3 regions of the Phyllobacterium sp. NPDC097923 genome follow, and region 3 is predicted to be linked to each of the others. Evidence: predicted binding sites of a transcription regulator. Region 3 holds the regulator's gene; each other region holds the start of a gene.

Region 1 (10,618 bases), on a different contig from region 3:
TTGCTCCACAGGGATTCGATCATCATGTTGGCAAACCGCGCCGTCATGATGTTCTGCACGGTTTCCTTGCCGAGGAAGTGGTCGACGCGATAGACCTGCGTTTCCGGCACGCGGTTCAATATCCTGGCATTGAGCGCCTTGGCCGAGGCGAGGTCGGTGCCGAACGGCTTTTCGATCACAAGGCGGCGGAAGGCACCATCCGTTTCTTTCAGCAGGTTGTGGTCGGCGAGCTTGTCGACGATATCGCCGAAGAACAGCGGTGGCACCGCAAGGTAATAGGCGGCGTTCCGCCCGGCCTGCGCTCCGAGCTGGCCGGCAATCTCGGCATAGATGGCATCCTGCGTGAAGTCGCCCTGCCGATAGAAGATGCGCGAGCGCAGCCCCTGCCATGTCTCGGCGCTGTAGTTGGCTTTGATGTTGGACGTCGCGAGAAAGTCTTCGAGCTTGGAGCGCAGCATTTCGTCATCGCCAGGTTCAATGCCGATGCCAAGGATCTGCAGGCTGTCGCTCACGAGACCGCTCTGCGTCATGTTGAGGACGGTGGGAACGAGCAGCCGCCGCGTCAGATCGCCCGTTGCGCCGAAGATGACCAGAGTGACGGGCGGAGCGGGCGCGATGGTCGGTTCAGTCACGGGAGCTCCTTTGGTTCAACACTGGGCACATGGTGGGTAGCGCGTGAGGGTCTTGGCCGGTTCGTTCCGAGAATGAACGGAATAACGCGCGGCGTGGCAAGCATTATCTTGCTGGCCTGCCACGATTTCATCCGCCAGGGGAAGTTGTTTTGTGATGCGCGTGGGGGCCTATTTGCCCTTGCCGAATTTGATGGGCTTGCCGTCAGGGTCCGAAAGCGCCGTCTTGATCGCATTGAGGAATGCTTCGGGATTGTCGATGGAAATGTTGACGCTCTTGGCTTCCTTGAACGGGTTGAGACCCGAAAGCTTGAGGTTGGCGGTTTCCTCTTCGTACCTGATTTCCTGAAGTTCTCTAAGGCGCATCCTGACGTCCAATCGCGGTTTGCAGTGAATGGTCCTGTCACATATTCGAAAAATGATTGTCATAATCAACAGCTGAAAGTTGAAATGACTGCCTCAGTGCAGCTATTTTGGCGCATGAACGCCCGTGGAATCGGGGTTTGGGCGAATGGTCTCACCCATGGCCGACCGTCCTCGGTGTCACAAAACGCTCCAGTTCCCCGGATTGATCGGCAAGATCGGACCAGCGCCCGGCGATGAAATCGATGACGGCTAGTCCCGCCGTGGGGTATTTCTGCCGGAGGCGGGTGAGATCGGCCTCCCGTCCCCTACCGGCGAGCCGAAGGGCTGCATCGTGCAACCCCGGATTATGGCCGACAACCAGCAATGTCCCGATCCCCGGCTCCACCGCCCTGACAACATCCAGGATCACCCGTGCTGGCGCCTCATAGATCCGCGGCTCCTCCCGCCAGCGTATATCGTCTCCGATGATGGGACGCAGCAGTTCCCATGTCTCCAGTGTCCGCCGTGCCGTGGAGATAAGGGCGAGATCCGGTATGAGTTCTTCTCCGGTCATATATCCTGCCATCAGGGGGCTGGCCCGGCGGCCGCGTTCGGCAAGCGGGCGGTCGTGGTCGTCAACACCATCCGGCCAGTCCGATTTGGCATGGCGAAGCAGGAGAAGTCGCAGCATCTGTTTTGCTCCATGGCACTTAGCTCACCCGATCATATAACATGAACGGGAATGCATGGAGGCTGGTATCATCGGAGAGGGCAATCCTCTCCGATGATATGTCGAACGGATTACTTATGCAGTCCGGGAATGGTGACCTGAAACACCTGGAACATTGTGTCGACATCGGCACCGCCCTCGGCCTTGTAGCTCGCGCCGACCTGAAAGCCGTCCTGGGTCAGGAAGTCATTGTCGTTGCCGACGAACAGGAAATAGTCGTTCGGCAGCTTGGGATCGAGGACGCTGACAAGTGACATGGCTTCCCATTTTTCCGACAGGTTGTTGCGGTCATTGGGCGCACCGTTATGCAGGCCGAAGCGCGACAGGTTCGCGTTGTCGTTGATATCAATGAAGGGGGTCAATGTTGCCGGCGTAATGGAAGGGTCGACGATGCCATTGGGTGCAACGGCCTTGTCGGCATCGAAGGCGCTTCCGGCGATATCGGTGGCCGCCGAGGTGTCGACGACGGTGATGTTGCGGTAGAGCGACGTGTCGCCGTCAAGGCCATAACCATTGCCGCTGTCGCGCGCCAGCATCAGGAATGCCTTGTCCGACAAAGCCACGATTTCGCTCTGCGCTGCCACGGCCTTCTTGCCCTTGGCATTGGTGAAGACGGGAAGCGGCACGACATATTCATGCACCAGCTTCAGATGGGCCGGATCGGCCGCGTCATAGATGAGGGCGCGGGTGTTCTGGCGGGTCGAACTGGAATCGCCGCCATCCTGCCGGGCGGCCGACTGGAGAACGGCGATCAGGAACTTGCCGTCGGGCGTCAGTGCCATGCCTTCCAGGCCCTGATTGTTCTGGCGGCCGGTATCGGGATCCTTCGGATCGGGCGCCTGAGCGCCGGGCCCCGGATTGTTGGAGGAGAAATTCGCCTTGCCATGGCGCATGGGAACCAGCGCTGCCGGAGGCTGGGTTGCCGACATCATGCGGCCTTCGGCGGAAAAGCGGTAAATATTCGGTCCATACTCGTCGCTGATGAACATCGTGCCGTCGGCGAGGCGGACGATTGCCTCATTGTCCAGGGATATCTTGCCATTGACGGCCTGCGGCAGCATGGGAAAATCCCCGGCAGCGGCGCGAACATCGGACTGCGGGTCGAGGCCGGTTGTATCGGCGCCCTTATCATCCACCAGCAGCAACGTGTCGGTGAGTGCAGCCTCGACGCCGCTCTGCTGCTTGTCGGCGGACGGTGTTGCGCCGGGCGCCACCGGCGTGAACCGGATCGACAGCATGTTGAGGCGGGGGCGATAGTCGGTTGTACCCGCCACATTGTAACCGCGGTCGGGCAGGAGCAGCATCGTGCCCTTGTAGCTGTTGCCATCGCGGCTCCAGTCGGCCGGGTTCATTGCCATGCCCGAGCCGGAACCGAAGGTTTCGCCGAATTTGTCGCGCTGATTGGCCGGAATTCGTCCAACGCCGACCAGCCCCTTGTTGACGAGCGTTGCACCGCTGATCGCAACCGAATTATCGGCAAAGGCTGCGGCCGGAAGTATGGCCATGGAGGTTGCAAGCAACCGCAACAGGATTGACGGCAGATGGCGCATGGAAAAATCCTTTGACAAGACAGTGTGGCGGGTGGTCTCGGGGTCGATCTTGGGAAGAGACCGCCCCCCGGAATCGCGCAAGGAGACCTTTCCGGTAGGGTCTAGAACCGGAATGTAATACGCGCATGACAGCGGCTATGGCCTTGGGTCCCGCTGGTCATCAGCCGGGCAACCCGGCTCAACAATATTTGCGCTACCAAGACGGCGCACACGCGATAGTATAGTCCGTGCAACGGGATGATCGACGGGAGCGGGGAATGGCTGGAGTTTCGGTTCACGCAACAGAGGACGGTGCGGGCGTCGGGACTGCTGCCGTTCCGCCGCGTGCCCCTGTCGAGATTGAGCTGAAGCTGCGGGCACCCGTGGGCATGCTCGATGAAATTCGCGCCTCCGCAGCGGTTCAGCAGGCCGCCCGCAACAAGGGCTTGATCCGGCGGCTTGATGCCACCTATTACGACACCTCAGATCACCGGCTGTTTGCGGCGGGATTGTCGCTGCGTGTCCGGCGTGAGGGCCGTCAACATGTGCAGACGGTCAAGCGGGCAGCAGATCACGGTTCTCTGCAACGCAATGAGTGGGAGACGGTGGTGAGCGGCATGGCGCCCGACCTTGCTCTGCTGCCGCTTGCCGACATCGGCGCGCCTTTGGACGGAATGACGGCGGATGAGCTGGCACCGGTTTTTGCGACCAGGGTCCGGCGGCATCTGCTGATGCTCGACCATCAGGATGCCCGGATCGAACTTGCGCTCGATGACGGCGTCATTGAATTCGGCGCGTCGCGCGTGCCGCTGTCGGAAGTCGAACTTGAGCTGAAGCAGGGGAAAGTCGCGGCGCTCTATCAGTTCGGTCTCAATCTGATGGACGTTGCGCCGCTTTGCCTGGAAACGCAGAGCAAATCGGCGCGGGGGTATGCGCTGGCGCTTGGCGATGAACCATCGGCGGTCAAGGCGGCACCGTCCGGCTTCGTCAGGTCTGATACGGTCGATGAGGCGATTGCCAAGCTTCTGACCAATTGCCAGCAGCAGATCGTGGCCAATCTTAGCGCCAGTCAAACCGGGCAGGAGCCGGAAGGCGTCCACCAGTTGCGCGTCGCGCTCCGGCGATTGCGCGTGGCGCTGCATTTTCTCTGCCGTGAGTTGCAGGCGCCGTCGCTGGAGAACCTCAGCACCGAGGCAAAACTGTTCGGGCAGGCGCTGGGTCCCGCCCGAAACTGGGACGTTTTCCTGCATTCGACCCTGGCGGAGATTGAGGAAGCCAACCTGCCGCACATCAATATATCCGCCTTCCGTGCGGCATGCATGTCCTCCCACGATCAGGCCTACCAGACCGTCCGGCATATCATCGGCGATCCCAGGACCAACCGGTTCCTGTTGTCCCTGGGGCTGGTGATCGAACAGAGGAGCTGGCGCAACGATATTGCCAGCGAGGATTTGCGCATCCTGACCGAGCCGCTGGGGCAGTTTGCGGCGCGGGTGCTGGACCGGATAGAACGGCAGGTCCGCAGACGGGGGCACGGCTTTCGCCATCTTCACGCCGATGCGCGCCATCGGCTGCGCCTTGGCCTGAAGCGCTTGCGCTATGCCGCGGAGTTTTTTCTGCCGCTCTATTCCAGCCGGCCGGTGACCGCAAAATACCTGAAGCGTCTGTCGCGGCTGCAGGACCTTCTGGGCGAGGCGAACGACATCAAGAGCGCGCATGAACTCATGGATACGCTCGACCATGATTCCCTCGGCGCGGAGGCAAACCGGGCCGTCGGGGCCATCATCGGCTGGCAGGGGCACCGCCAGGCGGCGGGCGGCGAACAGCTGATCGGCAGATGGCGCGCGTTCAAGGACACCGCGCCGTTCTGGGCTCCGCGGCCCTAGAACTTTTCCTGCACCAGTTCCTGCAGCGCGGCGGCACTGACCGGCTTGCTGTAAAACCATCCCTGACCGTCGATCGGCGTTTGCAGTCCGGCGAAGTAGTCCCGCTGCGTGGCTGTCTCGATGCCTTCGACAACGATTCCGAGGTTGAGGACACGGGCCATGTCGATGATCTGTGGGACAATCGAGACCGTCACCGAGCCGGTTCCGATCGTCTGGGTGAATGATTTATCGATCTTGATGCCATCGACATTGAGGTTGCCGAGATAGGCGAGGCTGGAATAGCCGGTGCCGAAATCATCGATGTAGATTCGGTGGCCGCGCGCGCGCAGTGTCCGGATGGCGTCGACCGCAGCGGCGGCATTGGCCGTTGATCGCTCGGTAATTTCAAGGCCGAGCTGTTCGCTTCCGACATTGGCCTGCCGCAGGCGCTGTTCCAGCGCCGAAGCAAATGCCGGATCGACAAGGTCGGCAGCGGATATGTTGACGTTGATGCGGAAGGTCCGGTCCGCTTGCAGGAAGGTATTCATATCAGCCAGAACGCGTTCGAGGACATAAAGCGTGATGCGTTTGATCAGCCCTTCGTCTTCGGCTACCGGTATGAAGATGTCCGGCGAGATGGTGTCCTTGCCATCCGTCCAGCGCACCAGTGCCTCGGCACTGCGCGGCGTGTTCGTCCCGATATCGACAATGGGCTGGTACACGACGGTAAGACGCCGCTTGTCGAGGGCCTGGGCCAGTCTGGCGCCGAGCGAAAGGCGCTTGCGCTGCAGAAGGAGGATGATCAGGGCGAGCGCGCCGCCCAGGGTGCCGCCAAGCCCGGTGATGCTGGCCTCGATGGGGAACGCGTCCTCCTCCAGGTCTTTGACATGGGCCTGCAGGGAAACGCATGCCCGTTCGCCGCAGAGATTGCGAAAGACGATATCGCCATCCCGCCCGGCACCCTCCGGCAGTTTTTCACGCCGCTTTCCCGCATTCAGCCCGCCGAACATCGCGACGGGGTTTTGCGCGCCGGGCGGCTTGAACAGGATGCCGAAACTATAGTTCGGATCGGTCATGGCGTCGAATGCGGTGGGGTCGAGCACCACATTCGCATTCCCCCTGCCGATGATGGGCGCCGTGGTGTTGGAAATGGCCAGGGGCGTATTGGCGTAGACAAGCGTGCCGTCATTCGTTGCCAGATCCGGCTTGGCGAGCGGGGTGGGCTTGGCTGACCCGAAGACGGCGGAACAATGAAACGCGCCATCCCGCACGCGTCCGATGTCCTTCAGATACTTCGTATCGAAAAGCGCATCGCGCAGGTGGTTGATCTCATCGTTCGAACAGAATGGAAAACCGGTTTCATTTGCCATGGACAGGATCGTATTCGCCTCGGCGAAAACGAAGTCGGCGCGTTTCAGCAGCTGGTTCGACAGGGACAGCATGTGCCCGCGGTCGCTGCGGATAATGACAAGCCTGCCGATCCATGATCCGGCGAGGCTTCCCAGCACAATGAGAGCGATGGCTAGAGTAATTTGCGGCACAATCCGCCATTTAAAGGATCGTATTACTGGCATTCACGTGATCTCATCCGCACTATATTTGGGTGACTGTATCGCAGGCGGGATAACAAGTGGTAATGAACCAGAAATTCTCCGCTCGGATTTCGGATGTATCAAACGCTACTGTTGCCGGGAGCCTGACTGCGCTACAGCATGTCCCGCAGCAGCTTTGCAGTGTGTGCCGCTCCGTTCAGATCGAGACGATGGCTGCCCGGTCTGGGCTGTGCGAGCGATGCCTCGATGGTCTCGCCGAGCAGGCGCCCGGTCAAGCCGTTTTCAGGCAGGGCCACGGCCAGCCCAAGCGCCGCGAGGCGGTTTGCCCGCACTGTCTGTTCGGTTTCGCCGCCCGCGGTGAATGGTACGAGGATCGAACGGCATTGCGCGCGCAGCACGTCGCAGACTGTATTGTACCCGGCTTGCGATATGGAAAGCGCTGCGCCGCGCAGCAGGGAAGGGAAGTCCTTGCGGAAACGCACCACGCTGACATTGTCGGGCACGGCGTGTGAAAGTGCCGCGAAATCGGCTTCCGGCAGATTGGGCCCGGTTATCAGGCACCAGCGGCCGCGATGGTTCGAGGTCCTCGCCGCTTCGAGGGCCGCGCGGATCAGATCAAGGCCGACGGCGCCGCCGCCGGCGGAAACGACGATGTCGAAGCTTTCCGCCGGGAGCGCGGCAACGGGCGCAGCCACGAGGCCGGTATAGATGATCTTGCCGGCAATCTCGGCGGCCAGCGGAAATGTCTCGGGCAGGGTGACGAAATCCGGGTCGCCATGGACGAGCACATGATCGAAATGCGCCTTGATCAGCGCAACGGTTTCCTCATCCCGTCCGGGTTTGGACCGTTCCTGCAATATGTCCCGCACGGAGGTCAGGAGTTTGGGCCGGGGGGAGGTGGCTAATATGGCGTCGAGCAGCGGCAGCAGTTCGAAGCGCATTTGCCTGCGGCCAAAGGGAAAGGCCTCGATGATGACAATATCAGGCCGGACGGCATGAAATGTCTCGAGCAGCAGATCCCGGCGGCGGTGGAGAAAGTCCTCGTCAACCGGGTTGCCGTGCTCGTCGGCCAAGCCGGAAAAACCGGCATTGCTGGCGACAACGGCGGGTAGGGCCACGGATTTGACGTCGGGGCCCGGAAATCCCGGAACAGGCAATCCGCCGGTGACGACCATCACATCGAATGCATTGCGGGCCAGCGCTGCGGCAATGCGGCTGACACGCGCAAGGTGGCCGATGCCGAGAAGATGCTGAACATAGAAGAGCACACGGGGAGCGGTCATTCCGTCCTTTGCCATTCGGTTTCAAACAGGTTGGTCAATTGCCGGATACTCGAATTATGGTCGAAGTGTTCGCGCACGCGCGTTTCGGCCGCCCGGCCGAGACGATGGCGCAGGTCCGGCGCGCGGATTGCTTCCTCCAGCGCCCGGGCCAGGGATTCCGGATCTTCCGGCGGCACGACAAAACCGTTTTCCCCGTCAGTCAGCAGTTCCGGAACGCCGGAAATATTGGTGGAGATACAGACAAGATTCTGGCTTGAGGCTTCCACGAGAACATTGGGCAGGCCGTCGCGGTCACCGTCCGCCGCAATCCGGCAGGCCAGAGCGAAAATATCGGCGCGGCGATAATGCTCCAGCACCTCTTCCTGTGCGAGCGCGCCTTTCCAGGTGATGCGATCGGCAATGCCAAGTTTCTGCGCCAGCGGTTTGAGCCTGGTCAGCTGGTCGCCGCCCCCGATATGCACGAACGTCCAGTTGAGATCGCGGGGCAAGGCCGCCAGCGCGCGCATGAGGACGTCATAGCCCTTCTTTTCCACCGCGCGTCCGACGCTCAGGATCTGCACCGGGTCTGCCGGGTTCGAACCGTTGCGGCCCGATCGCGCGCCGGTGAAATGGCCGAACCGCGCCAGATCGAGACCGTGATAGCTCAGGTGCACCTGTTCCCGGCGATCGGTCAGCCCACGCATGTGTTCATAGCCGCTGCGGGTGCAGGTGACGCTCCAGCGGGCCTCCGCCAGCTTTTCCGTCAGTTCCCAGTCCGGCGAAGTCCAGATGTCCTTGGCGTGGGCTGAGCAGGTCCACGGCACGCCGGTCATGATGCTGGCATAGGCGGTCACCGAAGCAGGCGTGTGGATGAAGTGCGCATGCAGCCATTCGCCCGCATCGGGCCATTCATGGGCAAGCACAAGCGCCTGGCCCAGGCGGCGGAACCGGTTGCGGGTGACATCGCGGCGCAGATCGGTCCAGAAGCGCCGCAGCAGCGGTTTGAAGCCCGGCTTCGACCAGCCGGCAAACAGTGCCCGCAGCACCCGCAGAGGCTCCTCGTGCAGATATTCCGGCAGATAGACGACCCGCGCCCTGATCTCGTCATGGATGGGATGACGCTTCTTGTCCGTCGGCTTGCGCATCGAAATGAGCGTGAGGTCGAAACCGGCGCGCTCCAGCCCGAGCAATTCCTGGGCGATAAAGGTTTCCGACAGGCGCGGATAACCCTTCAGCACCACCAGTGTTTTACGGCGTATGGGCAAAATCGGCTCTTTACTCGGCAACGGCCAAAGGTTGTTCTTGCTGACGCTCGTCCAGCCAATCGCCAACAATCGTCGAGATATGGACAAGTCCTTCCAAGCGCATGCCTTCGCCCTTGCCGCTTTTCGACGGCGGTGCCCGGTCGGGCAGACGCTTGAGCGCTTCGGCGAGCAGCTGAGGGTTTTCGGCTTCTTCCGGCAGAAGCATGTCGACAAGGCCGAGTTCCGAGGCGCGCTGGGCCCGGATCAGCTGTTCCTCGCGCGGTTGGATGCGCGGGACAATCAGTGCCGGCTTGTCGAACGACAGAATCTCGCAATAGGTGTTGTAGCCGCCCATGGCCACGACCGCCTTCGCACCGGCAATCAGCTCTTCCATGCGGTTGTCGAACTCGATGACCTCGATATAGGGGATCTTGCCGCCTTTTTTCACCAGCTTGGCCCGTTGCTTGGCGGGCATGTAGGGCCCAAGCACGATAAAGGCCTTGTGCGTCAGTGTCGGGTCCTGCTGGTAGGCATGGATGACATTGTGGACGAGGTCGGCGCCATCGCCGCCGCCGCCGGTCGTCACCAGGATGTAATCGCCCTCCGGCACATGCACCGAGGCCTTGTCGTGGGACAGGCTGCGCTGCAGGAAGCCGACAAACTCCATCTTGTTGCGCACACCGGCCGGCACGTCGAGATCAACCAGCGGATCGTAGAAATCCGGCGGGCCATAGACCCACACATTGTCGTAATACTGGTCGATCTTCTGCATCACATTGGCTTTTTTCCATTCGGCCTCGAGCAGATGCGGTGCGTCCATGACTTCACGCAGGCCCAGCACGAGTGTCGTGCCGCGCGACTTGAGATAGGCCAGGGTTTCCTCGACCTCGCCTTTCAAGCCCATGGGTTCCTTGTCGACGATGAAAATATCCGGCTGAAACGTTTCAGCGGTGTGCCGGATGATCGACTGGCGCATTTTCAACGTTTCATGCAGATCGATGTGCCGGGCAAGCGACGTGTATTCGCCGTTGCGCAGCTTGATCACGCTTGGAACCTTCACGAAGTCAACGCGGGCGCGATAATCGAATGCCCCGGCGATGGTCGCGCCGGAAATGATGAGTATATTGAGCCCGCGATAGTCCTCGACAAGCGAGTGGGCGATGGTCCTGCAGCGCCTGAGATGGCCGAGGCCAAACGTATCATGGCTGTACATGAGGATCCGAGCATCTTCAAAACGCCGCATCATGGTCAAAACCTCTTTGAGACGAATAGCTTTGGCAGGTTGAGCTGCACAGCACATTCGGGACGGCTGGGAGAATGCAAATCCATTGGTATGTCAACTTTCCACTTATCTGTAGGGGTCTGCGGCGTCGCGCAACCCATCTCCCAGAAAATTGAATGCCAAAATAACAAGAATGACCGGAATCATTGGGAAAAGTAGCCAGGGATAAAAAGCGATGA
Region 2 (10,618 bases), 260 kb from region 3:
TGACCAAGCTCGACGGCACGGCACGCGGCGGCATCCTCGTTGCCATTTCAGCCAGGCACAAATTGCCGGTATATTTCATCGGCGTGGGCGAGCAGATCGATGATCTCGAGCCCTTTGCCGCCAAAGATTTTGCCAAAGCCATCGCGGGAGTTGCATGATGGAACAATCCGTATTTGAACGGGATCCATCCGATCCCAAGCGCAAGGAAGTTACACCGCTTCTGAAGCTGGTGCTGGAACTTGGACCGTTGATGGTCTTCTTCTTCGCCAATTCCCGCGGCGAATGGCTGATCGAGCGCTTTCCCGTGCTGGCGAACATTGGCGGGCCGATTTTCATCGCCACCGCGCTGTTCATGGTCGCAACCGTACTGGCGCTGGCCGTGTCGTGGATATTGATCCGCAGCCTGCCGATCATGCCGCTGGTTTCAGGCATCGTGGTTCTGGTGTTTGGTTCGCTGACACTTTGGCTGCACGACGAAAATTTCATCAAGATAAAGCCGACCATCATCAATGCCCTGTTCGGGGTGATCCTGCTGGGCGGCCTCTACTTCGGCAAATCGCTTCTCGGCTATGTTTTCGACAGCGCTTTCAAGCTCAATGCCGAAGGCTGGCGCAAACTCACCCTGCGCTGGGGCATATTCTTCCTGTTTCTCGCCGTATTGAACGAGGTGGTCTGGCGCAGCTTCTCGACTGATTTCTGGGTTGCTTTCAAGGTCTGGGGCACCATGCCCATCACCTTGCTTTTCACCTTCGCGCAAATGCCGCTGGTGATGAAGCACTCGCTTGAACCCTTGGCCGGCAAAGGTACGCAAGGCAAGGAAAAATAGTTGCTCTAAGGCTTCAGCGCCTTTTCGACAGCAGGCATCAGATCATCGCGGATCGCTGCCTCGCTGAAAGGTCCGACGTGCTTGTAGAGAATGGTGCCGTCGCGACCGACAAGGAAAGTTTCCGGCACGCCATAGACGCCCCATTCGATCCCTGCCCGGCCGCTTGCGTCAACACCGATCATGTCGAACGGATTGCCAAGTTCACCCAGGAATTTCAGCGCGTTTTCGTCCTTGTCCTTGTAGTTGAGACCGGCGATGCGAAACCGCTTGTCCTTGGCGAGCTGCATCAGCAGCGGATGCTCCGCACGGCACGGTACACACCACGAGCCGAAGACGTTGACCAGCGTCAGCTGGCCCTTGAAGGCGGTGGGTTCCATACCCGGAACCGGCTGACCGCCCTTGGTCAATCCCGCCAGAGGCGGAAGGGACAGGTTCGGGGCCGGTTTACCGATCAATGCCGAGGGGATGACGCTTTCGTCCCGCCCGAGCGCCAGTTGAAAGGCAAAGATACCGGCCAGAACCACAAAGAGCAGCAGGGGCAGAAACGCAAACAGCGAGAAGCGCCGGTGTGGGGCCTGTCCTTTGATATCCGGTCCGCTCACGATGCGTTATCCGTTCGCGCCTCGGAGCGGCGGCGTACGCCGCGGGTTTCCAGCTCCTGCAGCGCGAGGCGCTGCGTGCGCTGATCGATCAGTATCCAGCCGACGAGCGCCACGAGGACCGCTATGGACACGCCGTAGGATGCGAGGACAAAAGCCGTATGGGTCATGATTGCACTCCCCTCCGTTCCGCACTGCGTGCCGCGATACGGCGCATGGCGACAACCCGCCTGCGCCAGATCTCATTGCACATGGCCATGATGTGCAGGGTAAAGAACAGCAGCGTGAAGCCAACGGCCATCACCAGAAGCGGCCAGAGCAATGAAGGATGAATGGTGGGTCCTCCCATGCGGATAACCGACGCGGGCTGATGCAATGTGTTCCACCAGTCGACGGAGAACTTGATGATCGGAATGTTGATAAAACCGACCAGCGTCAGGATAGCCGTCGCCTTGGAGGATTTTGCCGGATCGTCCATCGCCCGGGTCAGTGCAATGATGCCGAGATACATCAGGAACAGCACGAAAACCGAAGTCAGCCGTGCGTCCCACACCCACCAGGTGCCCCACATGGGTTTGCCCCACAACGAGCCGGTAATGAGCGCAAGAGCCGTGAAAGCAGCGCCAATGGGTGCGGCTGCCTTGGCGGAGACATCGGCCAGCGGGTGGCGCCAGACCAACGTTCCGATGGCTGAAATGCTCATGACCGTGTAGCACATCATCGACAGCCATGCGAAAGGCACGTGGATGAACATGATCTTGACGGTCGAGCCCTGCTGGTAATCGTCGGGCGCCTGAAATGACATCCACAATCCGGCAGCCAGAACCAGCAATGTGATCCCGACAAGCCATGGCAGCACGATCCCGGCAAAGTTGATGAACCGGGTTGGGTTGGCCAGATCGATCCAGCGTCCGGCTTTTGAAACAGCTTCAGTCATGGCGATTTCTTAGCTTCCCGGGCTCAGTTTCGCAATTCACCATCACATGATCCTCCCAAGCCCGAAAGGATCGTGCGTCGCGCAGCGCATGTCAATCAGCCGACGATTTCAACGCTGCGGCGGCTGCCAGCGGTCCAATGACCGCAAAGAACAGTGTAATTGCAACGAGAATAAGAAAGGGCGCGACAAAAGGCGCGGGGTCTTGCACTGCCCCGTAGGCTGCCGACACGCCGAAGATGAGCACGGGAATGGTCAAAGGCAGGATGATCACCGACACGAGCAGGCCGCCGCGCGGCAGTGCGACGGCAACCGCAGCGCCGACGGCGCCGATCAGCGTGATGGCCGGTGTGCCGACGAGCAGGGTCAGCGTTGTAGCGCCGATGGCGGCGGGCTCCATGTTCATGAACAGGCCGAGCAAAGGGGAAGCTATGACCAGCGGCAGCACACATGTGCTCCAATGTGCCAGACATTTCACCAGTACGGTCAATGCCAATATGTGCCGGTCCGAAGCCATGATCAGCAGATCGAGAGACCCGTCGTCGCGGTCAGCCTGAAACAGCCGGTCGAGACCGAGCAGCGTCGCCAGAAGGGCGCCGATCCACAGCATCGCGGGTCCGATTCGCGCAAGGAGCTTCAAATCCGGCCCGACGCCGAACGGCACGACGGCGATAACGGCGAGGAAGAACAGTATCCCGATCAGCACACCTCCACCGGCACGCAGACCCAATCGGGTGTCGCGGAGAAACAGCGAAAGCATCAGAAACCGCCCCTTCCCATCACAAGTTCCTGAGCCCCGTCCAATCCCAACGGCAGATGGGTTGCGGCGACGACAATGCCCCCACTGGAAAGATGTGCACGCATGACGCCGGCAAACTGATCCTCCGATCCTTTGTCGAGGCCCGCCGTCGGTTCATCCAGAAGCCAGACCGGGCGATGGCTGATCAGGAGCCGCGCGATACTGGCACGCCGTTTTTGCCCAGTGGAGAGATAGCCGAATGGCAGATGGCCGATATCGCCGAGCTGCACGCGGTCCAGCGCTTCACCAATCGTATGGTTCCCGATGCCGTTGAACGACTGCCAGAAGCGCAGATTCTCTTCGATGCTCAGGACGGGTTTCATGGCATTGAGGTGACCGAGATAATGGCTGGCCGAAACAAGCCCGTCGAAACCGGCTGGTGCGGCATCAAGCCGGATGCGGCCTTCGGCTTTGTCCAGAAGTCCGGCGATGATTCGCAGGAGCGTTGATTTCCCGGCCCCGTTCGGCCCCGTAATCATCAGCGCCTCTCCACCCGTGACGGCAAAGTTCAGCCTGGAAAACAAAATCTCCCCGCCCCGCTCCCCTGCCAGATTTTCGGCGACTAACCGCATGAAGTTCCCGCTCTTGTTAACCCCGACGTGCCGCCCGGAATGACCCATGTGCATTTCGACGCAGTCTCAAATTTTGACGAATGTCGGTCTGGCACAGATCGATGAAAATCTCTATATAGCAGTCAACCATGCCAGCGGTCGGCATGGAAACCATTTTTGGCCGATCTTCAATACGGGTGCCTTTTCGGACCTGTAGCGGGACGGACAGCGGAAATGACTGCACCCGCACCTTAGCGCGTCCTTGAAACGCGGCAAAGGCGTTCGTCCCGGGTGAGGCCAGTAGCATAAGGACGACGCAACATGTCTCAAATCGACAGTTTCAAATGCCGTAAAACCCTATCCGTAGGGGATAAGGAATATGTCTATTACAGCTTGACCGAAGCTGAGAAAAACGGCCTGGAAGGCATTTCCAAGCTCCCCTTCTCCATGAAAGTCCTCCTCGAAAACCTGCTTCGCTTTGAAGACAATCGCTCGGTTTTCAAGAAGGACATCGAAAACGTCGCCAAATGGCTTGTCGATCGCGGCAGTGCCGGCGCTGAAATTGCCTATCGCCCGGCCCGTGTCCTCATGCAGGACTTTACTGGCGTTCCTGCGGTCGTGGACCTTGCAGCAATGCGCGATGCCATGGTCAACCTTGGCGGCGACCCGGAAAAGATCAATCCGCTCGTCCCGGTTGATCTGGTTATCGATCACTCGGTGATCGTTGACGAGTTCGGCAATCCGCAGGCTTTCAAGCGCAATGTCGATCTCGAATATGAGCGCAATGGCGAACGTTACCGCTTCTTGAAGTGGGGCCAGCAGGCGTTCAAGAATTTCCGCGTCGTTCCTCCGGGCACGGGCATCTGCCATCAGGTCAACCTTGAATATCTGGCCCAGGCAGTCTGGACCAAGGAAGAAGACGGCGTCACCGTCGCCTATCCCGATACCTGCGTTGGCACTGATTCGCACACGACCATGGTCAACGGCCTTGGCGTTTTGGGCTGGGGCGTTGGCGGCATCGAAGCGGAAGCGTCCATGTTGGGCCAGCCGGTTTCCATGCTTTTGCCTGAGGTCATCGGCTTCCGCCTGACCGGCAAGGTCAAGGAAGGCGTAACGGCGACCGATCTCGTGCTTACCGTGGTTCAGATGCTGCGCAAGAAGGGCGTCGTCGGCAAGTTCGTCGAGTTCTTCGGCCCTGGCCTCGAGAGCATGACGCTGGCTGATCGAGCAACCATCGGCAATATGGGTCCGGAATATGGCGCCACCTGCGGCTTCTTCCCGATTGATCGCGAAACCATCAACTACATGCATATGTCCGGCCGCGACGAAGAGCGTCTGGCACTGGTCGAAGCCTATTCGAAGGCGCAGGGCATGTGGCGCGAACCCGGCTCGGCCGATCCTGTTTTCACCGACACGCTGGAACTCGATCTCGGCACCGTCGTTCCGTCCATGGCAGGCCCGAAGCGTCCGGAAGGCCGTATCGCCCTCGAGGGCATCGCCTCCGGTTTCCACGAATCGCTGCAGAAGGAATACAAGAAGACCACGCAGCTTGATGCCCGTTATCCGGTTGAAGGCGAAGACTATGATCTCGGGCATGGCGATGTTGCCATTGCGGCGATCACCTCCTGCACCAACACCTCGAACCCGAGCGTGCTGATTGCAGCCGGCCTTCTCGCCCGCAATGCAGCTGCCAAGGGTTTGAAGTCCAAGCCCTGGGTGAAGACGTCGCTGGCGCCCGGCTCGCAGGTTGTTGCCGCCTATCTTGAAAATGCCGGCCTGCAGGTTGAGCTCGACAAGCTCGGCTTCAATCTGGTCGGTTTCGGCTGCACCACCTGCATCGGCAATTCCGGCCCGCTGCCTGCACCGATCTCCAAGACCATCAATGACAAGGGTCTGATTGCTGCAGCCGTGCTTTCCGGCAACCGCAACTTCGAAGGCCGCGTTTCACCGGACGTCCAGGCGAACTACCTGGCTTCTCCGCCGCTGGTTGTTGCCTATGCCCTGGCCGGTTCGGTCACCAAGGACCTGACAACGGAGCCGCTTGGTGAAGATCAGGACGGCAATCCGGTGTTCCTCAAGGATATCTGGCCGTCTTCGCATGAGATCCAGGAGTTCATCACCAAGAACGTCACCCGCAAGCTGTTCGCATCCAAATATGCGGATGTGTTCAAGGGTGACCAGAACTGGCAGGACGTCAAGGTGCCGGCTGGCCAGACCTACGCATGGGACGACAACTCGACCTATGTGCAGAACCCGCCCTACTTTGTCGGCATGGGCAAGACACCCGGCATCGTCAACGATATCAAGGGTGCACGTATCCTTGGTCTCTTCGGCGACAAGATCACCACCGACCACATCTCTCCGGCCGGCTCGATCAAGGCAGCCTCGCCTGCCGGCAAGTACCTGACCGATCATGGTGTGGCACCCCTGGACTTCAACCAGTACGGCACGCGTCGCGGCAACCATGAAGTGATGATGCGTGGCACCTTCGCCAACATCCGCATCCGCAACCACATGCTTGGCGAAAATGGCCGCGAAGGCGGTTACACGATCCATTACCCCTCGAAAGAGGAAATGCCGATCTATGATGCCGCCATGCAGTACCGCAGCGAGAATGTCCCGCTGGTCATCTTTGCCGGTATCGAATACGGCAATGGTTCATCACGTGACTGGGCGGCCAAGGGCACGAACCTTCTCGGCGTTCGCGCTGTGATTTCCCAGTCCTTCGAGCGCATCCATCGTTCGAATCTCGTCGGAATGGGCATCGTCCCCTTCGTGCTGGAAGAGGGTACGAGCTGGCAGTCGCTTGGCCTGAAGGGCGATGAGACAGTTTCCATCGAAGGTCTTGCCACGATCCAGCCGCGCCAGAAGACCCATGCCACGGTGACGTTCGCCGATGGCACGGTCAAGCAGGTACCGCTGATCTGCCGTATCGATACAATCGATGAGCTGGAGTACCTCAAGAACGGCGGCATCCTGCAGTACGTGCTGCGCGATCTCGCCGCTTAAAGCGGCGAAAAGCTCTGAAATCGGAGACCGCCGGGCAACCGGCGGTCTTTTTTTCGCGATTTCGCCAATAATTATATGGTTTTGCCTGTAAACGTGATCGAATTCACCTCAAAGTGACTTCCTCTTGATAAAACGCATCCCTATCAATTGTCTGGCAATCGCTCTCATACAAGATCAAAGAAAAATTCGGGAAGAAAGCTCGTACCCTTGACCCTGCGCACCCTGCTCAAAGCCATTCTGATCGCCTGCCCGCTCCTTGCAGCGGCGGGGTTCACGTGGCCGGTTTATGCCGGGAGCATCGGCACGAAACCGGATGGCGTGGTTGAGCTTTATACCTCGCAGGGCTGCGGCTCATGCCCACCTGCCGACGCCGTCCTCAAGCAGCTGGCCGCGGAAGGGAAAGTCGTCGCACTCGCCTTCCATGTTGACTATTGGGATTATCGCGGGTGGGTGGACAATCTTGCGCTGCCCGAAAATACCGCGCGGCAGAATGCCTATCGCAAGGCACTTGGACTGACAGGTGTTTACACACCGCAGGCAATCCTCAATGGCCGCGAGCATGTAAATGGTCAGGACGGCGCTAAAATCCGGCGCCGAATCGATGAGATGCGCAATGGTGATTCTGGCCTGACAATTCCCGTATCGATCGAAAAGACCTCTCCGGATCGCCTGGTCATCAATATTGGTGAGGGGGCCGCCGCAAAAAATCCTGTGCGCGTTCTTCTTGCCTATTTCAACAAGGAAACCATTGTTTCCATACCCGATGGCGAGAACGGCGGGCGCAATGTCAGCTACGCCAACAGCGTCCGCGCAATGGAAACGGTTGGCATGTGGGATGGCAAATCGCAGAAGATCGAAATTCCGCTGACCGAGATTGCCAGCAAGAAGGCTTCCGGCTGCGCTGTCCTGTTGCAGGAAATGCTTGGTGAAGGCAAACCGGGGCCTATCATTGGCGCCTCGATCATGACAAAGCCCTGATTTTAAAGAGCATTTCTGCAGACAAGAAAAAAGGCTGGTAAAACCAGCCTGAAGTCTTGGGGCTTGTTGCCATTGAGAGACTGAATGGTTCGGCCAGAACAGCCCGTCTGGGCGGGGGGCTTGGGGTATCGGGCCGCTCAAGACCGAACCGTCTCAGACAACGGACTGAAGGTGGGTCTGAAATCCGGCGGCAATGCGAGTGTAACATGGCGAAACTGTGGCCAGACATCACCAATGGAAACAGGGCGTATTCCTTTGTGAAAGGCACAGCAGCAGCGACATTTTTGCGTTCAATTGCGCGTGCCCTGACACTTACAGGCTTGTAAATGCGGGCGGAACAAGTCACCCTTCTGTCATCCAGTTGTCATACGGCAAATCTAAGGGCGGATTGATTGATGGACAGCAATGCAGGTGGCGACGAATCGCAACAGCAGGCGAAACTCATTTCACTCTCCGGCGCACGTGATCTCCCCGTTACATTCAATCGGCGGGAACTTGATCAAATCCTCAGAATATACGGCTTCATGGTTTCAGCAGGCGAATGGCGCGATTATGCCATTGATCATCTGAATGACCGGGCTGTGTTTTCAGTGTTTCGCCGGACCAGTGAAGTGCCGATGTTCCGGATCGAGAAAAATCCGCGGCTGGCCCGCAAGCAAGGCGCCTATAGCGTGATTGCCGCGAGCGGTCTTATTCTCAAGCGCGGCACGGAACTCGACAGGGTACTCAGGATCTTCGACAAATCGCTGCAGGTTGTGCGGAGCTAAAGCTGCTCAGCCTCTCAAGGGGGCCGGCCCCGGAAGGGTCGTGGTCCCGCCATTCATGTCAAGCTGCATGAGGACCGTATCCAGCCAGCGGCCATGCTTGAAACCCGATCCTTCAATGGTGCCGCAATGCCTGAAACCGCAACTGGCATGCAGGCGCACCGACGCTGACGCAGCGTGACCATCGCCGATAACAGCGATGAACTGGCGAAATCCAAGCGCTGCGCAATCGACGATCAAGCGTTGAAGCAGGGCTTTGCCCATGCCTTTGCCCTTGGCTTGCGGCGCAATGTAGATCGAATCCTCGACACTCCACCAATAGGCCGGGCGGGTACGGAAATAACTGGCATAGGCGTAGCCGCTCACGATGCCGTCCATCTCTGCCACGCTGTAGGGGAAACCATCACTGGTGATCGTATGGAACCGCTTGGTCATCTCCGCCAGCGCGGGCGGCTCGATCTCGTAGGTGGCCGTACCATGCAGAACCGCATCGCGATAGATTGCGGTGATAGCGGGCAGGTCAGCGGGCTGTGCCGGGCGGATATGAATGCTGGTCATGACCGCAATCGATCGCAAAAATACCGGATGAATGCAATGCCACCAAGAAAAAGGGCAGCGTTTCCGCTGCCCTTTTTCACTCGTTCATAACGTCCAGGATCAGTTGCGGTTGCCGAGGAACTGCAACAGGAACATGAACATGTTGATGAAGTCGAGATAGAGGCGCAACGCACCCATGATCGCCTTGCGGCCATAGGTGTCCGAGCTGTCGCCTTCATAGTACATTTCCTTGATGCTCTGGGTGTCATAGGCCGTCAGACCTGCAAAGACCAGAACGCCGATCGCAGAGATTGCAAACTGCAAAGCACTGGACTGCAGGAAGATGTTGACCAAACCGGCAAGGAGAATGCCGATCAGACCCATGAACAGGAACGAACCCATTCCGGAGAGATCGCGCTTCGTCGTGTAGCCGTAGAGTGACAGCGCACCAAAGGATGCGGCGGTGATGAAGAATGTCTGCACGATGCTTCCCGACGTATAGACAAGGAAGATCGACGACAGAGAAACACCGACGAGCGCTGCATAAACCCAGAAGGTTGTCTGGGCCGCCGAAACGCTCATTTTCTCAATGCGGAAGCTCAAAAAGAACACTGCGGCGAGCGGTGCGAGCATAACAACCCAACGCAGGGGCGAGCCGTAAAGCGCCACGCCAAGGCTGGTCAGCATCTTGCCATTCGGCAATTGAGCGACCGCGAGCGATGCATCATTGGTGGTTGCGAGATAAACAATTGCAAGCGCGGCAAGACCGGTCACTGCGAGACCGATCCCCATCAGATTGTAGACCTTCAGCATGTAGCTGCGTAGACCTTGATCGATCCCCGCGTCCACACGCACTCCGGCCGATGTACGGGCCTGGATGTTGCGATAGTCAGCCATGGTTTTCCTCATTGCTTCGTCCCGTCGGGTGTCGGGGGTTATTCCCAGGCGCCGCTGGCGGGACCCCAGCATGCCTTGCGGTGAATTATGGGGATTCAGCAGGGCGATAACAAGACCTGTTTTACTCAAGATCGCGTGTTTGGCGGGCAAATGCGGGCAAAACGCTCGCATATTACGCTTTTTTAACGATTTCAGAGGTTTCGCAGGATCGGAGCCGCCTTTTGACCAAGGATTCTCCAGGTTCCCGCAAGGCCAAATCCGACGGTGAGAACCAGCGCCAGGACCAGCGTGGAAACCGCCACTTCCGGCTGGAATGATGCAGGCAGCTTCATCACCCGCACAACCACATACCAGGCCGCCAATCCGCCCGCCAGGAGCGCGAAAGTCGCTGTCGCCAGCCCCAGGATGACATATTCGTAGCTGAACGCCTTGATCAGAGTGCGCCGCGTGGCGCCAAGGGTTTTCAGCACCACCGCATCATGCACGCGGGCGCGGTTGCCGGCCGCAAGCGCACCGCCGAGCACAAGGATGGAGGCGATCAGAGCCACCGACGCCGCGGCGCGAATTGCAACCGCAAGCTGTCCGACCAGCTCATTGGCAATGCTAATGGCATCCTTCACCCGCACGGACGTGACGGCAGGAAAAGCCCGGGTCACATCACGCATGACCGTGGCCTCTTCCTGTGTTGTCGCAGAGGGATCGGTGAGCGTGGCAAGCCAGGCAT
Region 3 (10,618 bases):
ATCGTAATCGCCGCACATGCCGGCATCGGACATATAGGCCGTTCCGCCATTGAGGATCTGCGCATCGGCGGTCGGCACGTGGGTGTGCGTGCCCACCACAAGGCTGGCGCGGCCGTCGACGAAATGGCCAAAACACTGCTTTTCGCTGGTGGCTTCCGCATGGAAGTCGAACACAACGGCATCGGCCTGTTCGCCGAGCGGACAGGCGGCGAGAATCTCCTCGCCGATGGTGAAGGGGTCATGCAGATCCGGATGCATGAAGACGCGGCCCATGATGTTGGACACAAGCACGCGCGCGCCGTTCTTGGCGAGAAACACGCCGGAGCCCTTGCCGGCAGTGCCGAGCGGGAAATTCGCCGGGCGCAGGAACCGCTGTTCGCGCGAGGCGAAAACCAGCGCTTCCCGCTGGTCCCAGACGTGATTGCCTGTCGTGACCACGTCGGCCCCGGCATTGATCGTGTCGTGAAATATTTCCTCGGTGATGCCGAAGCCGCCCGCCGCGTTCTCGCCGTTGACGATGACGAAATCGAGCTTCAGGTCGGATATCAGTCCCGGCAATTGCTCATAGACCGCCGTCCGGCCCGAACGCCCCACCATATCCCCAAGAAACAGTAATCTCACGCGCACATCCTGAAAGAGAGCCCGGTCCTTGCCGGGGCCTGAAATGATCGATTTATCTGTCTAGCCGAAGCGGCGCAACCCGCTTTCCGTCAGGATCGCCTCCAGCGGCACATCATGCGGCTCATCGGGTACGGTTTCAACCTGCTGGCAGTCAAACGCCACGCCGATCAGGCGCGGGTTCACGCCCTTGATCTGCAGATGCGCGATGGCCCGGTCATAGTAGCCCGCCCCATAGCCGATGCGGTGCCCCCTGACGTCGAAGGCCGCCAGAGGCACCAGCATGAAGGATGGATCAAGCACCGCAGCATCGTGCGGCGGCCCCGCCGTGCCGAAGCCCGTATCGATCATTGGCGCGCCGCGCACCAGTTCACGGAAAAGGATGGTCTGCTTGTCGATGATAGCGGGCAGGCAAAGCCGGGCGCCGCGCTCGCGCAGGCCGAACAGCAGCGGGCGCAGATCCACCTCCGAGCGGATCGGCCAGAAGCCCGAAACAATGGTGCCCGCATCGACGGCAAGCGCCGCCAGACCGAAATCCGCAATGCGCATCGAGGCTTCGATGCGGAATTCCGTCGTCAGCGCATCGCGGCGGCCAAGGGCCTCCAGGCGCAGTTTCTTCTTCAGCTCTTTGATGGGGGAGTGGTGCTGCACGGGCTTGATTTCATGGGGCGCCGGCACGCGAACCGGCTCGGGATGAAACAAAAGTGGCGTCCACACAACCGATGGAGAAGTCGATCCCGGGAACCTACAAAGTAGGTGGGTGCCGTGTGAAGAAGCCCACGGGCCTCCTCAGGGACAGCTCCCTAAGGGATCATTAAGGCCCCGGGGAATATGTCTCTCCTGTCGAGAAGCGCAGAGCGCCGATCTGAATATAGGACGGATGCAGGCATTGCACCAGTGCGCGGCAAACGATTTTCCCTCCCCGCACAATCTTTGTCGCATAATCATTGTGGAGGTGTGGGACACCCCCCTCTGGGCTGCCGGACAGAGGGGGGGGAAAGACCTCCATCACAAAAAATCACATCAACTTATCCACGTTCTCCCATCCGCGCTTATCCTTCTCGTGTCCTTTCCGGCGGGAATGCTTCCGGAAACTTTCGAAAGTCGGGAAAGGATCGGCGCTTCGGCTTCACAGGGAGGAACCTGTGCGGCCGGGGAGGTTTGGCTCAATGGATGCGCATTGGGCAAAGCCCTCAAAAACGCCGGGACGGGTGGTCCCCAGGATCGCAAGCATTGCATACCACATACCCCAAGACCCGCGTTCCAGGGACCGCCCGTCTTTCCCACCTTTCAACAGCCAGACGCGACAGCGGGCGTGGCAACGGGAAAACCATATCGCCGCATTCCCGGACGGCTCTTGCCCTCCTCCGGCACGCCCCTTAATCTTTGCCGATCACGAAAGGGAATGCGATGCGGTTTGAAGGTACAGCGGCCTATGTGGCCGACAAGGATCTGATGGTGGCGGTCAATGCGGCGATTGCGCTTGAACGGCCACTGCTGGTCAAGGGCGAACCCGGCACCGGCAAGACCGAGCTTGCCCGGCAGATTGCGGCGGCGCTCGATCTGGAACTGGTCGAATGGAACGTCAAATCCACCACCAAGGCGCAGCAGGGCCTCTACGAATATGATGCCGTCAGCCGCCTGCGCGATTCACAGCTTGGCGATGCCAAATTCAACGACATCGCCAATTACATCAAGCCCGGCAAGCTGTGGCATGCCTTCACCACCGACAGGAAAGTCGTGCTGCTGATCGACGAGATCGACAAGGCGGATATCGAGTTTCCCAACGATCTCCTGCAGGAGCTCGACCGCAACGAATTTCACGTCTACGAAACCGGCGAAACGATCCGCGCCATACACCGGCCCATCGTCGTCATCACCTCCAACAACGAGAAGGAACTGCCCGACGCCTTTCTGCGCCGCTGCTTCTTCCATTATATCCGCTTCCCGGATGTCGAGACGCTGACCCGGATCGTCGAGGTGCATTATCCCGGCATCAAGCGGAACCTCGTGCGCGCCGCCCTCACCCAGTTCTACGAGATCCGCGATGTGCCCGGCCTGAAGAAGAAGCCGTCGACATCCGAAGCGCTGGACTGGATCCGCCTGCTGGTCGCCGACGACATCGCCCCGGAAGATTTGCGGGCCGACCCGAAGAACGCCTTGCCGAAACTGCACGGCGCCCTGCTGAAGAACGAGCAGGACGTGCATCTGTTCGAGCGGCTGGCCTTCATGGCGAGGAGGCAGGGATGACGCTCGCCATCCGCCCCATCGAGAGAACCGGCATCGTTCATCGCTTGCAATAAAAGGGTCCCACAATGTTCCTCCCCTTCTTCCTCGAGCTCAAGGCGGCCAAGATTCCCGTATCGCTGCGGGAATATCTGACGTTGCTTGAGGGGCTGGATGCGGGGCTGGTGACCTATGATGTGGAAGGGTTCTACTATCTCGCCCGTTCCGCCCTGGTGAAGGACGAGCGCCATCTCGACCGCTTCGATCAGGTCTTCGGCCACGTGTTCAAGGGGCTGGAACTGCTCGGCGGCGAGAGCGGCATCGACATTGCCAATCTGCCCGAGGAATGGTTGCGCCGGCTGGCCGAAAAACACCTCACCGAAGAAGAGAAAAAGCTGATCGAGGCACTGGGCGGTTTCGACAAGCTGATGGAAACCCTGCGCCAGCGGCTTGAGGAGCAGAAGGGCCGGCATCAGGGCGGCTCGAAATGGATCGGCACGGCCGGAACGTCGCCCTTCGGTGCCTATGGCTACAATCCGGAAGGCGTGCGCATCGGCCAGGACGAAAGCCGCAACCGCCGTGCGGTCAAGGTGTGGGACAAGCGCGAATTCAGGAATTTCGACGACAGCGTCGAGCTGGGCACCCGCAACATCAAGGTTGCCCTCAAACGGCTGCGCCGCTGGGTGCGCGAAGGCGCCGATGACGAGCTCGACCTGTCGGGCACCATCAGGTCAACCGCCGAACACGGCTATCTCGATGTCCAGACGCGGCCCGAACGGCGCAATCATGTCAAGCTGCTGATGTTCTTCGATGTGGGCGGCTCCATGGACGAACATATCCGGATCGCAGAAGAACTGTTCTCCGCCGTCCGCTCCGAATTCAAGCACATGGAATATTTCTACTTCCACAATTGCCTCTACGAGGGCGTGTGGAAGGACAACCGCCGCCGCCACGCGGAAAAAATCCCGACGCTCGATCTCATCCATAAATACGGACCGGACTACAAGGTCATCTTCGTCGGGGATGCCGCCATGGCGCCCTACGAGGTTTCCCATGCGGGCGGATCGGTCGAACACTGGAACCAGGAGGCCGGGGCGGTCTGGCTCGCCCGGGTGCTCGACCACTGGAAGAACGCCGCCTGGCTCAATCCGTCAAAGGAACAGTACTGGGACTACACCGCCTCGACGGCGATGATCCGCAAGATTTTCGCGCATCGCATGTATCCCATGACCCTGGCGGGCATCGAAGGGGCGACGCGCGAACTCTCGCGCAGGCACTGATTACCCGAACGAGTACCCAGCACCGCGCACGGTGCGGATCGGATCGATCGAGCGGCCGATATTGATGGCCTTGCGCAGCCGCCCGACATGCACGTCGACGGTACGGTCGTCCACATAGATGTCAGCGCCCCAGACATTGTCGAGGAGCTGGCCGCGCGAGAACACCCGGCCGGGGGACTGCATCAGGAATTCCAGCAGGCGGAACTCGGTCGGCCCGAGCTTCAGCTCACGTTCCTTGCGGAACACGCGGTGCTGCTCGCGGTCGAGCTTCAGGTCGCCGAAGCTGAGCACATGCGACAGCAGGCTCGGATTGACCCGGCGCAGCATGGCCTTGATGCGGGCAAGCAGTTCCGGGGTAGAGAACGGCTTGACCATGTAGTCATCGGCGCCGGTGGCAAGGCCGCGCACCCGCTCGCTCTCCTCGCCGCGCGCCGTCAGCATGATGATCGGCAGGATTTCGGTCTCGCGCCGCGCCCGCAGACGGCGGCAGAGTTCGATGCCGGAAAGGCCCGGCAGCATCCAGTCGAGAATGAGCAGATCCGGCACTTTTTCACGCAGCGCAATTTCCGCCTCGTCACCGCGTGCGATTGTCTCGACGACATAGCCTTCGGCTTCAAGATTGTACCGGAGAAGGACGCTGAGCGCTTCCTCGTCTTCGACAACAGTGATTTTGGGAGCGATCGCCATTGCTGGAATCCTGATTCTGTTTAAGGCTGTCTGGCTTCATCGACGATGATGCTGTGGGTCTGGTCTTCCTTGGGCCGTTCGGCCGGTAGCTGGGCACCCGTCACGATGTAGTAGACCGTTTCAGCAATGTTCGTCGCATGGTCTCCGATGCGCTCGATGTTCTTGGCGCAGAAGAGAAGGTGCGTGCAGGCAGAGATGTTGCGCGGGTCTTCCATCATGTAGGTTAGGAGTTCGCGGAACAGTGATGTGTACAGCGCATCGATTTCGTCATCGCGCTCGCGCACGATGTTGACCTGCTGCACGGAGCGTGTCGCATAGGCGTCGAGCACGTCCTTGAGCTGCGTCAGGGCGAGTTCCGCGATGGTCTGCAGGCCGCGATAGACCGACAGCGTCTGGCGTGTATCGGTAACGGCGACAACCCGCTTGGCGATGTTCTTGCCGAGGTCGCCGACCCGTTCGAGGTCGGAGGAAATGCGGATGGCACCGATGATCTCACGCAGATCGATCGCCATGGGCTGGCGCTTGCCGATGATGGTGATGGCCTTTTCGTCGATCTCGCGCTGTCCGGCATCGAGGATGAGATCATCCGAAATGACGCGCTGGGCCAGCGCGTTGTCGGAGTTCACCATGGCGGTGACGGCCTGTTCGACCATGCGTTCGGCATGGCCGCCCATTTCGGCGATCTTGTGCGTCAGGAACTTCAGTTCGTCGTCATAGGAACGGACGGTATGCTGCGACTCGGTCATATTCTTATCCCTGTTTCCCGTGATTAGCCGAAGCGTCCGGTGATGTAGTCCTGCGTGCGCTTTTCCGTCGGATTGGTGAACATCATTTCCGTATCGCCCACCTCGACGAGATTTCCGAGATGGAACATGGCGGTGCGCTGCGAAACGCGGGCCGCCTGCTGCATCGAATGGGTGACGATGACGATGGTGTAGTTCTGGCGCAGTTCGTCGATCAGCTCCTCGACCTTTGCCGTGGCAATCGGATCGAGCGCCGAGCAGGGTTCGTCCATCAGGATGACTTCCGGGCTGACGGCAATGGCGCGGGCGATGCACAGGCGCTGCTGCTGGCCGCCGGAAAGGCCGGTGCCGGCTTCATGCAGGCGGTCCTTTACCTCGTCGAACAGGCTGGCGCGGCGCAGGCTCTTCTCGACGATTTCCTCCAGCTCGTGCCGGTTCTTGGCAAGACCATGGATGCGCGGGCCATAGGCCACGTTCTCGAAAATGGACTTCGGGAACGGATTGGGCTTCTGGAAAACCATGCCGACCCGGGCGCGCAGCTCGACCACGTCGATTTTCGGATTGTAGATATCCTCATCATCGAGCGTGATCTTGCCGCCGATCTTGCAGCCTTCGATCGTGTCGTTCATGCGGTTGAGCGAGCGCAGGAAGGTCGACTTGCCGCAACCGGACGGGCCGATCAGCGCCGTCACCATCTTCTCAGGCACATCGAGGCTGACACCGAACAGGGCCTGCTTTTCACCATAGTGAACGGTGACATCCTTGCCCTGCATTTTGATCGTATTGACCTGTGCACTCATTTTGTCGTTTACCGCTTTTTCGAGAGATCGTTCTGTCATGAGATTCATTGTTCGCTCCCGTTTTACCTACCAGCGCCGCTCGAAGCGGCGACGCAGAATGATGGCCCCGATATTCATGACTGCAAGAAACAGAAGCAGCACGATGATAGCGCCGGATGTGCGCTCGACAAAGGCCCGCTCCGCTTCGTTCGCCCACATGTAGATCTGCACCGGCAGGGCGGTTGACGGATCAAGCGGCGTGACCGGATAGTTGGCGACGAAGGCCACCATGCCGATCAGCAGCAGCGGTGCGGTCTCGCCCAGCGCGTGGGCAAGGCCGATGATCGTGCCAGTCAGGATGCCGGGGGCGGCCAGCGGCAGCACATGGTGAAACACCATCTGTGTCTTCGAGGCACCGATGCCCAGCGCTGCGGACCGGATTGACGGCGGCACGGCGCGCAAGGCCGCACGGGTGGCGATGATGATCGTCGGCAACGTCATCAAGGTCAGCACCAGGCCGCCGACCAGCGATGCGGAGCGCGGCAGGCCGAAGAAATTGATGAACACGGCCAGCCCGAGCAGACCGAAGACGATGGACGGAACCGCGGCCAGGTTGTTAATGTTGACCTCGATGATGTCTGTCAGGCGGCTCTTCTTGGCATATTCTTCCAGATAGATCGATGCGGCCACGCCGATGGGCAGGGAGAGGCACAGAACGATCAGCATCATGTAGAGCGAGCCGATGAGCGCGACACCGAGACCCGACGTTTCCGGACGGCTCGATGCGCCGAAGGTGAACAGGCCGCTGTTGAAGCGCTGCGCCATGGCGCCTTCCTTGGCCAGCGTGTTCATCCAGGCAACCTGACGGTCCGATACCTTGCGGTTTGCCTGATCGACACTCAGGTCGATCTGGCCCTTGAAGGCCGAGTCGATGTCGCCGCCGGTCAGCACCCAGAGGGTCTGCGTCGTGCCGATCAATGCCGGATTTCCTGAAACCAGTTCCCGCAGCTGGCTGCGCGAGCCGTCGGAGACAAGCTTGCTCAGTTCGCGGATCGCCGGCTTGTCGTCAAGGCTGACGCCCAGCTTTTCGGCAAGGGCATTGCGCACCAGGATCGGATAGTTCGCGGTGAGCAGAACGGTCGGGTCGGTCGCACGCTTGTTCGTGGGGTCGATCACCTTCTCGTCGAGCTTGACCGAGAGGCTGACCTCCGTCTGCCAGAACGCTGTGTAGCCGTTGGAAATCACCGAATAGAGCAGCGCAACCAGGAAGAACAGGCCGATGGCAATCGCGGTGATGCCGTAAATCTTGAACCGGCGCTCGGCGGCATAGCGGCGCTTCAGACCGATGTCGCGCCGGACGACCTTTGCCGGAGCAACTGCAGCAGGATTGAGTGTTGTGTCGGTCATTCGTACTGCTCCCGGTACTTACGCACGATGTATAGCGCGAAAATGTTCATCGCCAGCGTGATGAAGAAAAGGGTGAGGCCAAGGGCGAATGCCACCAGCGTCTGCGGTGAATTGAATTCGAGATCGCCTGTCAGCTGGTTGACGATCTTGACGGTGATGGTCGTCATGGCATCGAACGGATTGATGTTGAGATTCGCTGCAACACCGGCCGCCAGAACCACGATCATCGTTTCGCCGATGGCACGTGATGCGGTGAGCAGCAGTGCGCCAACGATGCCGGGCAACGCGGCAGGCAGCACGACGCGGCGGATCGTCTCCGAACGCGTCGATCCAAGCCCGAGCGAGCCATCACGCAGCGACCCAGGAACGGCGGTAATGATGTCGTCCGACAGGGAGGAAACGAAAGGGATCAGCATCACGCCCATCACGATACCGGCGGTCAGCACGCTCTGCGCCATGATGAAGGGATAGCCGCCCGAGATGGCAGCACTGATATCGCGCAGGAACGGTCCGACGGTGACAAGGGCAAAGAAGCCGTAGACGATCGTCGGGATGCCCGCCAGCACTTCAAGCAGCGGCTTGACGACCGAGCGCACGCTGCGGCTGGCATATTCGGCCATGTAGATGGCGGCGAACAAGCCGACCGGCACGGCGAACAGCATGGCGACCAGCGCGATATATAGCGTGCCGGCAAGCAGCGGAATGAGACCGAACTGACCCTGCGCCCCATTGCCGCCGGCTGCGGAGAAGCGCGGATCCCATACGGTGCCGAAGAAGAAGCTCGACGGGGTTACGGACTGGAAGAAGGTGATGGTCTGGAACAGCATCGACAGAACGATGCCCACCGTCGTCAGGATGGCGATGGTCGAGGCCGCGAGCAGTCCCCAGAGGATGATCCGCTCGACATTGTTGCGGGCCCGCGTGCGGACATTGACGCCGGACAGACCGAAGATCGCACCGGCAACGGCAAGGACAATGGCGACCACCGCACCGATATTATGCGCGCGCGCCGTGCTCTTGTTCCATTGCACGGCAACGGGGATCATGAAGTCCTGGCCTTCCGTCGCCAGGGCCACGCCCTTGCTCGACAGCAGCGGCCGCAATTCGGAGAACGTGGTTGGAAGGTTCGCCCGCTCCTGGTCCGTCAGCTTGTCGAGACCCCGCGCGATGCCGCCGACCATGCCAAGCTCGAGGCTCTGGCTGGCAATGACGCTTTCGCTGTTGTGCACCGGCAGGCTGTTGATGGCCTGGCGCTCGATATAGAAGCTCGACCCGATGGCCCAGACCAGGATGAAGATAATTGCTGGCAATACGGAAACCAAAAAAACCCACCAGCCGTGATAATGCGGCAGGGAATGGGCTTTGACACTTCTGTCATCTTTGCTGATGGCACGCTGGCGTCCGAGAAAGAACCCGACAAGACCAATCGCAACGACAATCACTAAAACCAACAAGGTGGACATCAACGCTTCCCCGATCTGTCCTGCAACGAGAGCATAGGCCCCGAGAAATATCCGGCGCGGACAGGGTTCTGTCCGCGCCGGTTATCGGCTTACTTGCCAGCCATGGTCTTGCCGGCGGCGAATGCGGAGCGCTGAGCTTCACGCTCTGCATCCGGTGCAGCAACCAGGCCGTATTCGACCAGCGGGCTATCCGGGCCGACCATCTGGTCAGCAAGGAAGAAGTCCACATATTCCTTCAGGCCGGGGATGACGCCGAGATGCGCCTTCTTGACGTAGAAGAACAGCGGGCGCGAAACCGGATACTTGCCGGTAGCAATGGTTTCCGTGCTTGGCTTGATGCCGTTGACGGTTGCAACCTTCAGCTTGTCCGCATTGTTTTCGTAGAAGGCCAGACCGAAGACGCCAACACCTGTTTTGTTGGCATCAATGCGAGCCAGTGTTTCCGGATAGTCGCCATCGATGTCGATAGCCTTGCCATCCTTGCGGACAGCGATACAGGCAGCAGCAGCGGCCTTTTCGTCAAGACCGGCAGCCTTGATCGCATCGGCTGCACCGGTGGCCTTGCAACCGCCAGTCATCAGCTTCTCTTCGAAAACTTCACGTGTGCCGTGCTTTTCGCCAGGAATGTAGGCGGCGATGTCCCAATCGGGCAGCTTCGGGTTAACCTGGTTCCACTTGGTGTTCGGGTTGGCAACCAGCTTGCCGTCGACAACGACCTGCGCAGCAAGAGCGGTATAGACGTCCTTTGGCTCCAGCGCCCAATCCGGGCCCTTGATGTCGGTCGCGAACACGATGCCGTCATAACCGATGCGGATTTCTTCAACGTCCTTGACGCCAGCGTCAACGCAGGACTTCAACTCGGTGTCCTTGATCGGACGCGAGGCATTGGCGATATCGATGGTGTTTTCACCAACGCCCTTGCAGAATTCCTTGATGCCGGCACCCGAACCGCCGGATTCAACGACCGGGGTCTTGAACTTGGGGAATGTTTCGCCAAAAGCTTCGGCGACGATCTTGGCATATGGCAGCACTGTGGATGAACCGCTGACCTGAATCTGGTCGCGAGCGGATGCGCCAACTGTCGTGGCAATCACCGAGATCGCAATCAGAGCAGTGGTGGAAATAAGCTTGTTCATAGGAGCAGCTCCTGTTGGATTAACTGTGTGACGCCTCCGACGTCGTCTGCCGTCTATAGAACCAATATAACAGTCATATGACACTATTGTTACAGTTCTGTAGCGCGGCCTGTGCATGAGCCGCGCCCGCGGCGGAATCAAAATTCCTTCTAAAACCATCAAGTTAACCGTCTATGGATTTTGCACAGCTTGGCACAGTGAAGATAAGCTCAACGATTCCAGTGGGTTCATGACGCCCAATTGCGACACTCGCGCAGGCATCCCTGCCATACGCCGCAG

Evidence for each region. The regulator PhoB, encoded in region 3, activates phosphate uptake and scavenging genes when phosphate is short. The targets are predictions, from matches to a motif close to TGTCATNNANCTGTCAT.
Region 1: ACIQWS_RS22600 (esterase-like activity of phytase family protein) is a predicted target of PhoB. The motif match lies at 3,369-3,385, and genes of this name have one in related genera.
Region 2: ACIQWS_RS13595 (DUF2794 domain-containing protein) is a predicted target of PhoB. The motif match lies at 8,048-8,064, and genes of this name have one in related genera.

What each region holds. Positions count from the first base shown of each region.
Region 1 covers NZ_JBIWBL010000006.1:164,097-174,714, forward strand. Annotated here, with positions in the region: gene zwf (glucose-6-phosphate dehydrogenase) at 1-632, opposite strand, end outside; gene ACIQWS_RS22590 (hypothetical protein) at 801-995, opposite strand; gene ACIQWS_RS22595 (SixA phosphatase family protein) at 1,147-1,665, opposite strand; gene ACIQWS_RS22600 (esterase-like activity of phytase family protein) at 1,776-3,209, opposite strand; gene ACIQWS_RS22605 (CHAD domain-containing protein) at 3,512-5,119, shown strand; gene ACIQWS_RS22610 (EAL domain-containing protein) at 5,116-6,672, opposite strand; gene ACIQWS_RS22615 (glycosyltransferase family protein) at 6,804-7,934, opposite strand; gene ACIQWS_RS22620 (glycosyltransferase family 4 protein) at 7,931-9,178, opposite strand; gene ACIQWS_RS22625 (glycosyltransferase family protein) at 9,189-10,403, opposite strand; gene ACIQWS_RS22630 (ABC transporter permease) at 10,506-10,618, opposite strand, start outside.
Region 2 covers NZ_JBIWBL010000002.1:253,699-264,316, reverse strand. Annotated here, with positions in the region: gene ftsY (signal recognition particle-docking protein FtsY) at 1-158, shown strand, start outside; gene ACIQWS_RS13635 (septation protein A) at 158-826, shown strand; gene ACIQWS_RS13630 (DsbE family thiol:disulfide interchange protein) at 832-1,428, opposite strand; gene ccmD (heme exporter protein CcmD) at 1,425-1,595, opposite strand; gene ACIQWS_RS13620 (heme ABC transporter permease) at 1,592-2,362, opposite strand; gene ccmB (heme exporter protein CcmB) at 2,454-3,119, opposite strand; gene ccmA (heme ABC exporter ATP-binding protein CcmA) at 3,119-3,730, opposite strand; gene acnA (aconitate hydratase AcnA) at 4,031-6,718, shown strand; gene ACIQWS_RS13600 (DUF1223 domain-containing protein) at 6,926-7,696, shown strand; gene ACIQWS_RS13595 (DUF2794 domain-containing protein) at 8,092-8,463, shown strand; gene ACIQWS_RS13590 (GNAT family N-acetyltransferase) at 8,470-9,018, opposite strand; gene ACIQWS_RS13585 (Bax inhibitor-1/YccA family protein) at 9,118-9,894, opposite strand; gene ACIQWS_RS13580 (ABC transporter permease) at 10,086-10,618, opposite strand, start outside.
Region 3 covers NZ_JBIWBL010000002.1:516,080-526,697, reverse strand. Annotated here, with positions in the region: gene ACIQWS_RS14970 (TIGR00282 family metallophosphoesterase) at 1-621, opposite strand, end outside; gene ACIQWS_RS14965 (5-formyltetrahydrofolate cyclo-ligase) at 682-1,296, opposite strand; RNA gene ssrS (6S RNA) at 1,324-1,480, opposite strand; gene ACIQWS_RS14955 (AAA family ATPase) at 2,029-2,868, shown strand; gene ACIQWS_RS14950 (VWA domain-containing protein) at 2,934-4,124, shown strand; gene phoB (phosphate regulon transcriptional regulator PhoB) at 4,125-4,811, opposite strand; gene phoU (phosphate signaling complex protein PhoU) at 4,832-5,557, opposite strand; gene pstB (phosphate ABC transporter ATP-binding protein PstB) at 5,581-6,354, opposite strand; gene pstA (phosphate ABC transporter permease PstA) at 6,421-7,740, opposite strand; gene pstC (phosphate ABC transporter permease subunit PstC) at 7,737-9,203, opposite strand; gene ACIQWS_RS14920 (substrate-binding domain-containing protein) at 9,293-10,339, opposite strand.